One region of the Pedococcus aerophilus genome, then DNA from elsewhere that is predicted to be linked to it. Evidence: riboswitches for the same ligand, from Rfam matches in the RefSeq annotation. Region 1 holds a riboswitch; the other holds the start of a gene.
What was found. A riboswitch is a leader RNA that binds a small molecule or an ion and turns the genes downstream of it on or off. The one in region 1 is predicted to bind cyclic di-AMP.
Positions count from the first base shown of each region.

Region 2: another riboswitch for cyclic di-AMP. It lies ahead of ABD286_RS12835 (transglycosylase family protein); the one in region 1 lies ahead of ABD286_RS12130 (C40 family peptidase).

Region 1 is NZ_BAAARN010000003.1:20,183-27,335, forward strand. It holds gene ABD286_RS12115 (DsbA family oxidoreductase) at 1-209, opposite strand, end outside; gene ABD286_RS12120 (hypothetical protein) at 298-777, shown strand; gene ABD286_RS12125 (DUF305 domain-containing protein) at 842-1,486, shown strand; gene ABD286_RS12130 (C40 family peptidase) at 1,579-2,361, opposite strand; cyclic di-AMP (ydaO/yuaA leader) riboswitch at 2,364-2,561, opposite strand; gene ABD286_RS12135 (iron-dependent transcriptional repressor DtxR) at 2,760-3,458, opposite strand; gene ABD286_RS12140 (MFS transporter) at 3,538-4,779, opposite strand; gene ABD286_RS12145 (hypothetical protein) at 4,849-5,598, shown strand; gene ABD286_RS12150 (SDR family NAD(P)-dependent oxidoreductase) at 5,595-6,338, shown strand; gene ABD286_RS12155 (beta-galactosidase) at 6,480-7,153, opposite strand, start outside.
Region 2 is NZ_BAAARN010000003.1:165,168-172,320, reverse strand. It holds gene ABD286_RS12855 (alpha,alpha-trehalose-phosphate synthase (UDP-forming)) at 1-381, opposite strand, end outside; gene ABD286_RS12850 (CBS domain-containing protein) at 491-919, shown strand; gene ABD286_RS12845 (serine/threonine-protein kinase) at 961-2,691, shown strand; gene ABD286_RS12840 (threonine/serine exporter family protein) at 2,691-4,190, shown strand; cyclic di-AMP (ydaO/yuaA leader) riboswitch at 4,369-4,523, shown strand; gene ABD286_RS12835 (transglycosylase family protein) at 4,534-5,253, shown strand; gene aqpZ (aquaporin Z) at 5,347-6,147, opposite strand; tRNA gene ABD286_RS12825 (tRNA-Thr) at 6,388-6,460, shown strand; gene ABD286_RS12820 (PAS and ANTAR domain-containing protein) at 6,890-7,153, shown strand, end outside.

The sequences.
Region 1 (7,153 bases):
AGGTCGGTGCCGTACCGACCGGCTAGCCAGGCGAGCACGGTGTCCCCGGTGCCCTTCGGCGTGCTGGGGTCGAGCTCGAAGGCGTGGTAGGTCACCGTGACCTCTGCCGGGTGGGCGCTCTCGGCGATGGCCAGCTCGAGGCGCCTCTTGCCGAGGTAGCACCACGGGCAGACCACGTCGGCCCAGACGTCGATCTCCACTGCGTTCATCGGTCCATCCTCACACGGGTGCGGCGCAGGCGGCAGGGGCGGGACCTGTGGCCCGGTCTGCCCGGCGACGCCGACGTAGGCTGGTGCGGTGAGGAAAGCAACCGGACGGTATGCAGCGCGCGGGCTCGCGCGCTCCCTCACCGGTGCCCTCGTGCTGCTCGGGGTGATGGTCATGCACGGGTTCGGGATCGGCCACGGCGGGCTCCTGCCCGGACACCAGCCCGGCCACGGCCCTGCGCCCGTGCAGCACGCGCCGACTCAGGTCCAGGCCCCTCACGCCGACCAGTCAGGGCACCCCATGATGTCGATGGCCCCTCAGGTCGTCATCCTCGTCGCCACCGTCGCTGCGGTCACGCCGACGGACGACCTGACCGGGCACGGTGGAGAGATCTGCACCGCGGTGCTCCGCCTGCTGCTCGGCCTGCTGACGTTGCTGGCGGCCCTGGCCCTCCTGGGTCGCCCCGGCCACGCCGCTCCCGTGCAGACCGTGCGCAGGCGCCGCGTGCGCGGCAGCCCTCCGACGCGCCATACGACCTCGCTCCTGCTGCTCTGCGTCTCGCGGACGTAGGCGGGCTGCGCCCTGCCCGGGCGCGACCGCCACCCCACCCGCACCAGAACAGAGAAGGACCACCATGACCACGTTCCGCCGCGCCCTCGTGGGCGCCTCCACCACCCTCGTCCTCGGGCTGGCGCTCAGCGCCTGTGGCGACGACGACCACTCCATGATGTCGGGTTCCGGCAACGGCTCGATGATGGGCTCGAGCTCGTCGTCAGGCAGCCCCGGTGCCAAGGCCACCCCGGCCACCGGGGCGCACAACGATGCCGATGTCTCGTTCGCCTCCGAGATGGTGCCCCACCACCAGCAGGCCATCGTCATGGCCGACATGGCCCTGCGCATGGGCACCAGCGAGGACTTCGTGGCGTTGGCCAAGGCCATCAAGGCCGCGCAGGCACCCGAGATCGCCCAGATGCAGGGGTGGCTCACCGGCTGGGGCGAGGACCCCGCCGGGACCGACCACGGCGCCATGGGGCACGACATGGGCTCGATGGGCGGCATGATGAGCGACGACGACCTGACCGCGCTCGAGGGCACCCCGCGAGCGAAGTTCGAGGGGATGTGGCTGACGATGATGATCGAGCACCACGAGGGCGCGGTCGAGATGTCCCGCACCGAGCTCACGGAAGGCAGCAACGCCGAGGCGAAGAAGCTGGCCCGGTCGATCATCGACTCCCAGACCGCCGAGATCGCGACCATGGAGGCCATGCTCGCCGGCTGAGCAGGACGACCCCGGCACGCAGCGAAGGGCCCCCACCGCGTTGCGGTGGGGGCCCTTCGTGGAGCTGGAGGTCAGCCTCGGAGCGGATGCGCTCAGGGGCGACCGAAGGTGGCGCTGGAGGACCAGATGTCGCGCAGGGCGACGGCCTTGCCGGTGCGCGGGCTGTCCCACATCTTGCCGTTACCGGCGTAGATGCCGACGTGGTAGGCCGGGGAGCCCATGAACACGAGGTCACCGGGCTGCGGGTTCGACACCGGGGTGACGGCCTGACGCTGCTGCTCGGCCGTGCGCGGCAGGTTGATGCCGACCTGGCGGAACACGTAGGACGTGAAGCCAGAGCAGTCGAAGCCCGCGGGGGTGGTGCCCCCGTAGACGTACATGATGCCGGCGTACTGCGCCGCGATGCCGAGGACGCCACCGGCGGCCGGCTTCGAGGACGTCTTGGCTGCAGGCTCCGCTGCGGCCTTCGCGGGCGCCTGGCGCTGCGTCGAGCGGCTCGCGGTGCCGGGGGCCTCGCGGGTCTCGCGGGTCTCGGCGACCGGGACCACGACAGGGCGCGGCTTCGGCTTGGGCTTCGGCTTGGCGGTGGCAGTGAAGCCGATGACACCGAACGCGTCGGCGGCCTGCGGGGCAGCGGCCTTGGGCGCCTGGACGGCCACGGGGGCAGCGGCGGTGGCTGCACCCTTGGTGGACGGCTCGGCGGACGGGGCGGCAGAGGCGGGAAGAGCGAACGACGCCACGAGACCACCAGAGGCCGCGATCACGGCGGAGGTCTTGACGGCGGGCTGAGCGGCCTTGGCGGCGATGTCAGCGAGCTCGGAGACAGGGTTGAAACGACCCGGCGCGCGATGGCGACCAGTTGAGTGTGAAGCCACGATGGTTGAACCTCCAGCGCCTACGAGGTGAGCTGTCGGGTTCGGGTGGAGGTGTGTCACCCGGCCCTCGTGGTCTGCCGCCCGACCTTGCGGGCGCTCACACGAGGACTTAACCCCAAGGACTGTCCGGAGACGGCCCGAAATTGGGTCCCCCGCTCCTGCCAAGCGGTGTTGCTGGTGGACCCGGGCGTGGTGACAGGACTAGGCGTTTCCACAACGGGCCAGTCTCTTCGGGGGGCGAAGAGGCCTCGGACACCGTACCCAAAGGCCTCGGCAATGTCACATTCGTGTCACGGCGAGTCAAGAAAACGCCAACAAACGGCCCTCAACGTGCATCGAAGGCGGGCCTGGACCCCGGTGTTCGTGCTCAGCGACCCATAGGCGCTACCACGGACCGATCAGATGAGCGCGGCGAAGACGTGCTGGGCGACGTCGTCGGGCAGGGACACCGCGGTGGAGTCCGGAGCGTCCTCGCGGACGGCCACGACCCGGCCCTCGGCACGGTGCACACGGACCCGCTCGCCGGGCAGCAGCCGGGCCACGGTCAGCAGCGCGAGCGCCTCGTGGTCGACCTGGACCGGCTCACCGATCCGGCGCACGAGGACGGTCTCGGGCTGCTCGCCGGCGAGCTCGGTGAGGGTCTGCAGACCGGTGCGGAAGCCCTCCATCGGCTCCTCCTCACCCAGCTCGTCGAGCCCGGGGATGGGGTTGCCGTACGGCGAGTCGTGGTGGTCCTTGAGCAGGGCGAGGATCTTGCGCTCCACCCGCTCGGACATCACGTGCTCCCAGCGACAGGCCTCGTCGTGGACGTACTCCCACTCGAGCCCGATCACGTCGACGAGCAGCCGCTCGGCCAGGCGGTGCTTGCGCATGACCCGCGTCGCGAGCAGGCGGCCCTGGTCGGAGAGCTCGAGGTGGCGGTCGCCGCCGAGGCTGAGCAGACCGTCCCGCTCCATGCGGGCGACGGTCTGGGAGACCGTGGGGCCGGAGTGCCCGAGACGCTCGGCGATGCGGGCGCGCAGGGGGACGATGCCCTCCTCCTCGAGCTCGAAGATCGTCTTGAGGTACATCTCGGTGGTGTCGATCAGGTCCGTCACAGGCCAAGCCTCTCACCTGCGGGTGTCACCTCGCGCCGAGCGTCGTCGGATCCGCGATCGATCTCGACGGCGGACGGAGTCAGGCGCGGCGGCGGACGGGGTCGAACCGTGGCACCCAGTAGGCCAGCCACCCGCCTCCCAGGATGCTCAGCGCACCCACCGTGACGATCGCGGCCGCCAGCGGCGCCACGAGCGCGATCGCGCCGACCAGCAGGGGCCCGGCCGTCCCGCCGAGGTCTGCCATCAGCCGCCAGCCACCGAGGAACTGCGGCCGGGCCTCCGGTGGCGCTGCGTCCGCGCCCAGCGTCATGACGATGCCCGAGCCGATGCCGTTGCCGAACGCCATGACCATCGCCACCGCGGTCAACGGCACGATCGAGGCCGTCAGCGGCAGCAGCATCATCCCCACGCCGAGGACGAGCACGGTCGGCACGGCGATCCACGCCCTGCCCCACCGGTCCATGACGAGCCCGGCCGGGTAGAAGAGCAGCATGTCCACGGCGCCCGCGATCCCGAACACCAGCGCGGTGTCGGACGCGGAGATCCCGATCGACTCCGCATACAGGGGGAGCACAGAGGTCCGGCAGGCCCGCGCGCCGGCGATGACGAGCACGCCGCTCCCCAGGGCGAGGAGGGTGCGGCGGTGGCTGCCGAGCACCGACCACACCGACGCCCCGGACCGCTCCACCATGGAGGCCTCGTGGGTGGCGGTGAGGTCGGGACCGAACGCGACGAGCAGGAACGCCGCGAAGGCACCCACCGCCGCGACGAGGTATGCCGCGCGGATGCCGCCCTGGTGCACGGCCAGGGCCCCGAGGAAGGGCCCGACGAACAACCCGATGCGGTTCACCCCGCCGAGCGTGGACAGGGCGCGGGCGCGCATGCCGAGGGGGACGGCGTCGGTGAGGTACGCCTGTCGGGCGAGGTTGAAGACGGCTGCCTCGAGACCGACGGCAGCGGTGGCGAGCGCGAAGACCCACAGGTTCGGTGCGAAGGCGCCGGCGAGCATCGCCGCCACCTCGACGAGCGCGGCACCCATCAGCGCCCGGGTCTCCCCGATCCGGCTGACGATGGCGCCGGCGGGGAGGGCGGCCAGCAGCTGGGCGAACCCCACGAGCGCGACCATCCCGGCCGCGACGGTCACCGAGGCACCGAGCTCACGGGCGCGCAGCACCATGACCGGCAGGACCGCGCCCTGACCGACCGCCGCGAGGACCGTCGGGCCGAACGCCGGGACCGCGATGGCCCGGAGGCTAAAGGAGTCCGTGGCGGGGGCCGCCCGGTCGGGTCGTGGTCCTGGTCGTCGGGTGGAGTCGGTCATCGCCCACCATTCTCGTCCGCGGTCCGGGTCAGCGCTCGACGGGCTCGCGGGACGGACTACGTTCGGAGCATGGCTTTCCTCGTGCCGGCGCGGTTCAGCGGTCCTCCCGAGTCGGGCAACGGCGGCTGGGTCAGCGGCCACCTCGCGCAGGACGTGACCACGTCCCCCGACCTGCCCGCGGTGACGGTGCGGCTGCGGACTCCCCCGCCGCTCGACCGCGCGATGGCGGCCCGGACCGTCCCGAGGGGGCCCGACGGCGCGAGCACCGTGGAGCTCTTCGACGGCGACCTGCTGGTGGCACAGGCACAGGCCGCGCAGGGGCCGTCACGGGACGGCATACCGGGGCCGGTGTCGTTCGTGGCCGCGCAGGCAGCCGGCGAACGCTACGAAGGACTCGAGGGCCACCCCTTCCCCACCTGCTACTCGTGCGGCACCGGCCGCTCGGCCGACGACGGCCTGCGCCTGCAGCCCGGACGGGTCAACGGTTCCGACACGTACGCGTGCGCCTGGGTCCCGGCCGACGACGTGGACGCGGAGACCGTCTGGGCCGCGCTGGACTGCCCGGGCGGCTGGGCCTCCGGCATCGCCGGCCGGCCCATGGTCCTCGGCACCATGACCGCCCGGGTCGACTCGCTGCCCTCCGTGGGCGAGCCCCACGTCGTCATGGCGTGGCAGCGCGGCGAGGAGGGGCGCAAGCACCACAGCGGCACCGCCCTGTATGCCGCCGACGGCACCCTGCTCGCGCAGGCCGAGGCCACCTGGATCGCCATCGACCCCACCACCATCCGTCCCGCCAGCCCCGCAGGAGGCACCGCATGACCACTCCCCTCGCCGTCGTCACCGGGGCCAGCAGCGGCATCGGTGCCGCCACCGCCCGCCAGCTCGCGGCCGCGGGGTACGAGGTGGTGTGCGCCGCCCGCCGGGCCGACCGCATCGAGGCGCTCGCAGCAGAGATCGGCGGCCGGGCGGTGACCTGCGACGTGTCGGACGCGAGCGACGTCGCAGCGCTCGCAGCGGCGGTGGGCGACCGGCTCGAGGTCCTCGTCAACAACGCCGGCGGCGCGCTCGGCCTCGCACCGGCGGCGTCGACCGACGTCGAGGACTGGCGCGGGATGTACGAGTCCAACGTGATCGGGACGCTCCAGGTCACCCAGGCCCTGCTGCCGGCCCTGGTCGCGTCCGGCGCCGGCACCATCGTGAACGTCGGGTCGATCGCTGGGCGCACGGTCTACGAGGGCGGCTCGGGGTACACCGCCGCCAAGCACGCCGTCGCCGTCCTGACCGAGACGCTGCGCCTCGAGCTCGTCGACCAGCCGGTGCGGATCACCGAGGTCGCCCCGGGCATGGTGAAGACCGAGGAGTTCTCGCTGACGAGGTTCGGCGGCGACCAGGAGCGGGCCGACGCCGTCTACGCCGGGGTCGCCGAGCCGCTCGTGGCCGACGACGTCGCCGAGGCCGTCGTCTGGATGGTCCAACGGCCGGCCCACGTGAACATCGACCTGCTGGTCATCAAGCCCCGCGCCCAGGCCGCCGCCCACAAGGTCCACCGCGAGTCCTGACCCCCGGCCCCGTCCCGCACCCGCGACCACCCGACCCCTGCCTGACCCCTGCCTGGCAAAACGGTGGTTGCTCGACAAGACGGGTCGCATGGAGCCCGTTCTGTCGAGCAACCACCGTTGTGCTGGGTCAGGTGGCGGGCGTCAGGTGACGGTCAGGCTCAGGACCAGGGGTGACCCGCCGGGGGCGGTGAAGGTCTGCACGTCGCCGGCACGGTCGACGGTGACGTCCTCGGCGCCGACCGTCGCCACGACCTCGGTGCCCGGCACGGTGTCGAGGACGACCCGGGTCACCCCGCCCAGCGGCGGTCCGAACACCAGCCGGTCCTCGCCCACCTCGGTGAGCTCGGCGTTGGCCCACTCGAGGCGCCCCAGCGGGGTGTCGAGCCCGAGCGCCAGGAACACCCCGGTGCGCGGCGGCACGACCAGCGGTCCGTCACCGACGGCGGCACCGTCGAGCGTCATCGTCACCGGGTTGTGGTGGCCGCTGATGTTCGTCAGGTGCAGCATGCGCTGATCGTCGGCCGTCGCGGACGTCGTGGCGAAGATGCCCGGCACCCCGGCGGTGAACTCCAGCCCCGGAGTCGCCCCGAGCCGGCGCAGGGCCCGCCCGAACAGCCCGGCGTCGGACGGCAGCTCGGTGGCGAGCAGGATCGCCCGGCCGGCACCGACCTCGACGTCGACACCGATGACCGCACCGTCGACGTCGTGCAGGACTGCGTCGCCGCGCTCGTGCTCGAGCGCCTGGAACCAGCCGACCCGGGTCTCGGGCCAGGGCGCCGCCCAGCCGCTGGCCACGGCCGACGGGAAGTAGTGGT
Region 2 (7,153 bases), 140 kb from region 1:
GGCCTCGGCGAACCGACGGTTCACGGCCTCGTAGGACGCGAACCAGAAGCGGTGGAACGTCGCCGACACGATGACGTCGTGGTAGATCGGCCACAGGGTGTCGTTGCTGAAGCCCTCGTAGTAGTGGGCGACCTCGTCCTCGGAGAGTGCGACGGGACGCAGGTACATGTCGTCCTCGACGAAGGGCTCGGGGGCATCGCCCGCCTCGCCGGCCCACCCGACCCAGGCGCCTTCCCGGCCGCGCATCACGGACTCCATCGCGGTGACGAGGCCACCTGGGCTGGTGCGCCACGACTCGGTGCCGTCCGCGTCGACGACGCGGTCGACGGGCAGGCGGTTGGCGGCGATCACGAGGTCGAACTGTGTGGCGGTGCGGGGCACTGGTTCATCAACTCCGGGTTCTGGTTCGGCCCCAACCCTATGACCCGCCGCGCAGGACTGCCTCGGATCTCCCCTAGCGAGGACCCCCGCTGCGGTCTACCGTCTGACCATGAAGATCTCGGATGTGGTGCGTCGCAAGGGTGACCAGGTCGTGACCGTCCGCCCGGACGAGACGGTCGAAAGGCTCCTCCAGCTGCTCGACGAGCACCGCATCGGTGCGGTGGTGGTGAGCACGGACGAGACCGCCGTGGACGGCATCGTGAGCGAGCGCGACATCGTGCGCCACCTGCACAGCAAGGGTGCCGCGGTGCTCGCCCTGCCGATCTCGGCGATCATGACCGCCGAGGTGACGACCTGCGACCCCGAGGTCGCGATCGAGGACCTTGCCCGCACCATGACGGACCTGCGCATCAGGCACGTCCCCGTCGTCGTGGAGGGTCGGCTCCAGGCGATCGTCAGCATCGGCGACATCGTCAAGCACCGGATCGACGAGCTCCAGACCGAGCGCGACCAGCTCGTCGGCTACATCCAGCAGTAGCCCTCCCCGATTCCCCCAGCCGCCTCCCTTACCGTAGGAGGATGCGGACGGAGGCCATCGAGGGGAGCGACGGCGGCGAGGGCACCAGCGCGCCCGAGGGGCCCCGGGTCGGTCCGTACCGCCTGATCCAGCAGATCGGCGAGGGCGGCATGGGGGTCGTCCACCTCGCCCTCGACCGGCACGGACGAGCCGTCGCGCTCAAGCTGCTGCGCCCCCACATCGCCCACGACACCGACGCGCGGACGCGCCTGGCCCGCGAGGTCGACGTGCTGGGGAGGATCAGGGACCCGCGGGTCGCCGCGGTCATCGACGCCGACCTCGACGGTGAGCGCCCCTACCTCGTCACGCGCTACGTGCCCGGGCCGGCGCTCGACGACGTCGTCAGGGAGCACGGCCCGATCAAGGGCGGGGAGCTGCTGTCGCTGGGCCGCGGCCTGGCCGAGGCGCTTGACGCGATCCACTCCGCCGACGTCATCCACCGCGACCTCAAGCCTGCGAACGTCCTGCTCCTCGACGGCGACCCCGTCCTCATCGACTTCGGGATCGCGCACGTCGCCGACGACGTCCGGATCACGATGACCGGTCTGGTGATGGGCACCCCCGGATACCTCTCGCCCGAGGTGGTCGAGGGAGCGCCGGTGACCGAGGCCACCGACTGGTGGGGCTGGGCCGCCACGCTCGCCTTCGCCGCCAGTGGCGCGCCGCCCTTCGGCCGTGGCCCGATGGACGTCGTGCTCAACCGCGTCAGCCGCGGCGAGGCCGACCTCACCGGTGTCGACCCCCGGCTCGCCCCACTCCTGCACGCCGCGCTGTCCCCGGAGCCGCACCAGCGCCCCGACGCGGACGAGGTGGTGGAGGCGCTCGAACGCTATGCCGCGGGCAAACCGGTGACCGCCGTGCTCAGCGCGCCCCCGCGCCATACGCAGGTGCTCGAGCAGGGGCCCACGGCACGGTTCGACCGTCCGGCGGCAGCTCCCGTCGCACCGCTGTCGCGCCGCCCCGTGGGGCCGGTGGCCCTCCCGGTGGACCGGGACGACGACCCGTACGTCGGCCCTGACGACGAGCGCGACTGGGACGGCGGTGCCGACCTCGTGGGGTTCGGCGAGGTGGAGGGGGAGTCCTCCGACTGGGAGGCCGCCCGGGAGGGCGGGCCGGGCGAGCCCGACCCGCGCATCGGGCGGGCCGGCCGGACCGGCACCCTGCTCGCACTGCTCCTCGCGATGGTCGCTGCAGCAGCGGCCTTCCCCGTCGTGGCGGGCGTGGTTGCCCTGCTCTGGTCGTGGGCGGCGCGGACCGCGGACCGTTCGGTGACGTCGCTCGTCCTGCGCCGGCACGACCGCGGGCGGCGGCGCTCCGACGTCCCGTTCGCCGTGGCGGCCAGCCCGTGGCACCTCGTCGTCGGCCTCGTGGCGACGGTGGTCAGCGCGATCCTGCCTGCGGTCGTGGGGGTGTGCGCGGTGTTCAGCGCGGCGCTGGCGATCGTGGCGGTGACCGGGGGTTCGCCCGAGCCCGACCACTCAGGGCCGATCGCCGTGGGCGCGGCCGTCGCCGGCCTGATGGCGTGGTGGGGACCCGGGGGAGCCGGCCTGCGCCGGGGCTCGCGCAGCATCGTCCGGGGCACCACGCCGGGCCCGCGGGCGACCAAGGTCGCCGCGGGGCTCCTGCTCGTCGTCGCTGCCGGGTTCGCGGTCTGGAGCCTCCAGCAGGGTGCGGTGCCGCAGTGGTGGCCGACCCAGCAGCCTTCGGTCGCCGTGCCCGGCGTGGGCGCCTGATGGCCACCGGGGTCAACCCGCCGCCTCCGCTTCCCCCGCGCCGTCCGGCGAAGCGTCCGACGTTGCGGCAGAGCCGGATCTGGCGCGGTGAGGAGATCACCGACACCATCCCGATGGTCGACTCGCTGCGCCACACGCCCTACCGCAACGCCCGGGTGCGCCAGGCTGCGGCCGAGGAGCGCGACGCGCGGGCATCGCTCGACCTGGCCCTGCGGGTCGGGGAGCTCATGCTGCGCTGCGGCGCCGGCGCCCCCCAGGTCGAGTCTTCGGTCATCGCGGTGGCCGCTGCCGCCGGGCTCGACAACCTCGAGGTCGACATCACGCTCCAGTCGCTGCTGGTGCAGTGCACGACGGCGTCCGGCTCACCCATCACCATGCTGCGTGTCGTGCGTTCGGCGACGCGTGACTTCGACCGGCTGACCGCCGTCCACGAGTTCGTCGAGAACCTCGTCGCCGGCAGCTACGACCTCGAGGCGGCTGCCGCACGGCTGCGCGAGATCCGCCGGGCCCCGAGGTTCTGGCCGCGGTGGATGGTGCGTGGCTCGCTCGGCGTCCTGTCGGCCGCCATCGCCCTGATGCTCGGCGCGGGGATCGTCGCGTCGCTCGTCGCGGGCGGGTCGGCCCTGCTCGTCGGGTATGCAGCGCGCGCCACGGGCCGTCGCGGCCTCCCGGACTTCTACCAGTGCGCGATCGGTGGGTTCCTCGCGACCGTGATCGCCTGGGGCGCGTTCAGCCTGGGGGCGAACGGGTGGATCCCGGTGTCCTCGGAGGAGTTCGCGTTCATCGTCGCCGGTGGCATCACCGTGCTGCTCCCGGGTCGCACCGTCGCCTCGGCCTTCGAGGACGCCATCTCCGGCTACTCGGTGACCGGCGCCGGTCGGATGTTCGGGGTGTTCCTGACCACGGCCGGCATCATCCTCGGGGTCGCCACCGGCCTGTCGGTGACGCTGGCGCTCACCTCGACGTTCGACCTGCAGCTGGTCTCGCCGTCCGTGATGTCGACCCGTGCCCTCAGCGCGCCGGTGCTCCTGGCCGTCGTGGGTGCCTTCGTCGTCGGCATGTCCGGTGCCGTCTCGCTGCGCAGCCGCCGCAACCTCGTCGTGCCGGCGGGGGTGCTGTCCGCGGTCGGTGTGGGCGTGTCCCTGGGTGTCGACCGGCTCGACGCCCTGGGCCAGCTCGCGGCCGCCGGGGTCGCGGCGACGGTGCTCGGGTTCGCCGGCCGCCTCCTCGCCCTGCGCATGGGGGCGCCCGCGATGGTGCTGGCCGTCCCCGCGTCCTACGGCCTGCTGCCGGGTCTGGCGATCTTCCGCGGCCTCTACGAGATGGTGAACGGTTCGTCTCCGGACTCCGGCAGCCTCTCGCTCCAGGGTGGCATCACGACGCTGCTGGGGGCGATGGCCGTGCTGCTGGCCATCGCGGCGGGCAGCGTGCTCGGGGAGTTCATGGCAGCGCCGTTCGACCGCCGGATGGTGCAGAAGCGTCGGGTCCGTCGCCGCTGACGGCACCAGCCCACGGCACAAAAGGGACGAACGCGCCATACCCACTTCGGCTTGTTTTTCGGCCAGCGGCTTGTCCCGGAGGCGCGCGCGCCTTACCTTTGACCAGCGCATTCGCGCCCACAACTGCACACCACTGCATTCCCATCCACTGCACACCCGCCGCGCCGAGCCTCGTCATGCGGGTGTTTCACCGGAAGATCTCCGGGCAACGACGAGGACGGGGGACCCAACGCGACCGCCCCGGCGGTCTTGGGGTGAAGCCGGTTCACGCCGGCCGGGCACCTGACAGCCCGAACCCGACAGCTCACCTCGCAGGCGCCGGTCAGGAAGGACCCCCCCTGCAATGTTCTACGCCCCGAAGCACTCTGCCCGGAAGCCCAAGCCCGTCCGTCGTCGCATGGCGGGTGTCGCCATCGCCGGCGCCGCCACCATCGCCGGTGGCATGGCCACCGCAACCTCTGCCTCCGCGGGCACCGTGTGGGACCGCGTCGCCGCCTGCGAGAGCGGTGGCAACTGGTCGATCAACACCGGCAACGGCTATTACGGCGGCCTGCAGTTCTCCGACCGCACCTGGGACGGGTTCGGTGGCGAGCGCTACGCCTCCTCCGCGCACCGCGCCACCAAGGCCGAGCAGATCACCATCGCCAAGAAGGTCCTTGCGGTCCAGGGCCCCGGCGCCTGGCCCACCTGCGGCGCCCGTGCGGGTCTGACCAAGTCCAACGGTGGTGCAGCCGGTGCCGGCAGCACCGCCCGCTCCTCCCGCTCGACCGTGCGCAAGGCCCCCGCCAAGCCCGTCACCGGCGGCAAGCTCGTCGTCGACGGCATCCGCGGCCCGAAGACCAACCGCGCCATCGAGCGCTGGGTCGGCGGCTCGGTCAACGCCGCGATCTCCACGTCCGACGTCAAGGCCCTGCAGCGCAAGGTCGGCTCGTCGCCCGACGGTGTCGTCGGTCCGAAGACGATCCGCGCCCTCCAGACCAAGATCGGCGCCAAGAAGAACGGTGCCCGCACGCTGGACCGCGCCACGGTGAAGACGCTCCAGGCGTACCTCAACCGTCGCTGACCACTGCACTGGGAGAAGGGCCACCGGATGTCCGGTGGCCCTTCTGCATGTCCGGCGCCGGTATCGGTGGGACCAGGATCAGCGGTGTCGGGATCAGGTGCGGGAGGCGTCCTGAAGGGTGGCGGGGTCGGTGGGGGAGGCGAACAGCGCCTTGTAGGCGACGCCAGCCACCAGGCCTCCGGCCAGCGGTGCGAGGACGAACAGCCAGACCTGGCTCAGGGCCGTGCCCCCGGCGAACAGGGCTGGGGCGATGGAGCGGGCGGGGTTGACCGACGTGTTGGTTACCGGGATCGAGATCAGGTGCACCACGGTCAGGGTCAGGCCGATGGCCAGCGGTGCGAAGCCCTTGGGTGCTGCCGAGTCGGTCGCACCGAGGATGACCACCACGAAGACTGCGGTCAGGACGAACTCGGTGACCAGCGCGGCCGTCATGGCGTACCCCTGGGGCGACGCCGCGCCATACCCGTTGGTGGCGAAGCCGTCGGCAGCGTCGAAGCCGTCGCGCCCGGAGGCCACCGCAAACACGATGGCCGCGCCGGTGATGGCGCCACCGAGCTGGGCCAGGAAGTAGGTCGGGAGCTGTCGCCAGCCGAGGCGTCCGGCCATCGCCAGGCCGAGGCTCACCGCGGGGTTGAAGTGACCGCCCGAGACGTGGCCGAGGCCGTAGGCCATCGTGGTGACCGCCAGGCCGAAGGCGAGCGCGACGCCGAGGTAGCCGACGCCGACGAACAGCGCCGACCCGCCGGACTCCGCGGTGGCGGTGGCGGCCAGCACGGCGGTTCCGCAGCCGGCGAGGACGAGCCACAGGGTGCCAACGAACTCGGCGGACAGGCGACGAGCCAGGCTGTACTCGACCGGTCGGTCGGCAGGGGCGGGGGTCGGGTGGTTGGGCATCGGGATCCTCTCTCGGAAGTGTTGTCACCACTTCGTCGTCCCGACCCGGGAAAACGGCACGCCCTATCGCGAACTTCTCGGGTGTGAGGCCTGTCACCCAGGTGCATCAGGCGTCTGCTGCGGTCCTCGGAGTCTGGACCGAGGGGCGTCCTCTCCGCTGCCTGTCGGCGACTGGGTGTCGTCGTCCGAGCTGACGTCGGTAGCATCGTCGCCGTCCGTCGACGAACAGTCGGCAGGCGTGCCGGCGTGGCGCAATTGGCAGCGCACCTGTCTTGTAAACAGGGGGTTAGGGGTTCAAGTCCCCTCGTCGGCCCTTGGCCCAGCGGAAACACCTCCTCGGTCCGGTAACCACCCCACCCCATCGTTTTGGCCATCCTCTTCGCCCACGAACCGCCGCGGATCTGCTCCTTCGAGGGCGGCTGGAAGACGTGGGGTCGGTGACGGTGGCGACGGCGGTGCCGACCCGTTCAGCGTCGAGCAGTCCCTGCGCCACATCACGTTCCTGACCATCGCCCACCTCATCGCTCGTGACTGGCGAAGTCGGGCTCGCGTGGCGACTGCGACGCCTGATCCGGACCGCGACCTACGTGGCCGCGTCGTTCCCGTCATGTGGACGCGGCGGCTACGTCGTGCAGTTGAACGTCAAGGCCGCGGGCCGAAGGTGCTGCCGCAGTCCCGTGTGAAGGCTTGGCTTTGACGCCTCTCCCTGTATTAGCATCGGCGCAGGTCAGAAAGCCGGCCAGTGACGCGACCAGACGCATTGCTGGAGGATGAAGTGCCGTTCGAAGCCGTTGACAACCTCGGCCCGTCGTTGATGTTCGACTACCTCGTGAACACGGACACTTGGACCTGCTCCGAAGGCATCAGGGCTCTGTACGGTGTGGCCGAGGGGCAGCCTGTGAAGACGGCGCACATGCTGGCGCGCATCGTCGCCGAGGACCGAGACACGATCTTCGGAATGTTCCAGCGCACCCTCCAGACCCCGGGCCCCTTCTCGTGTGAGTTC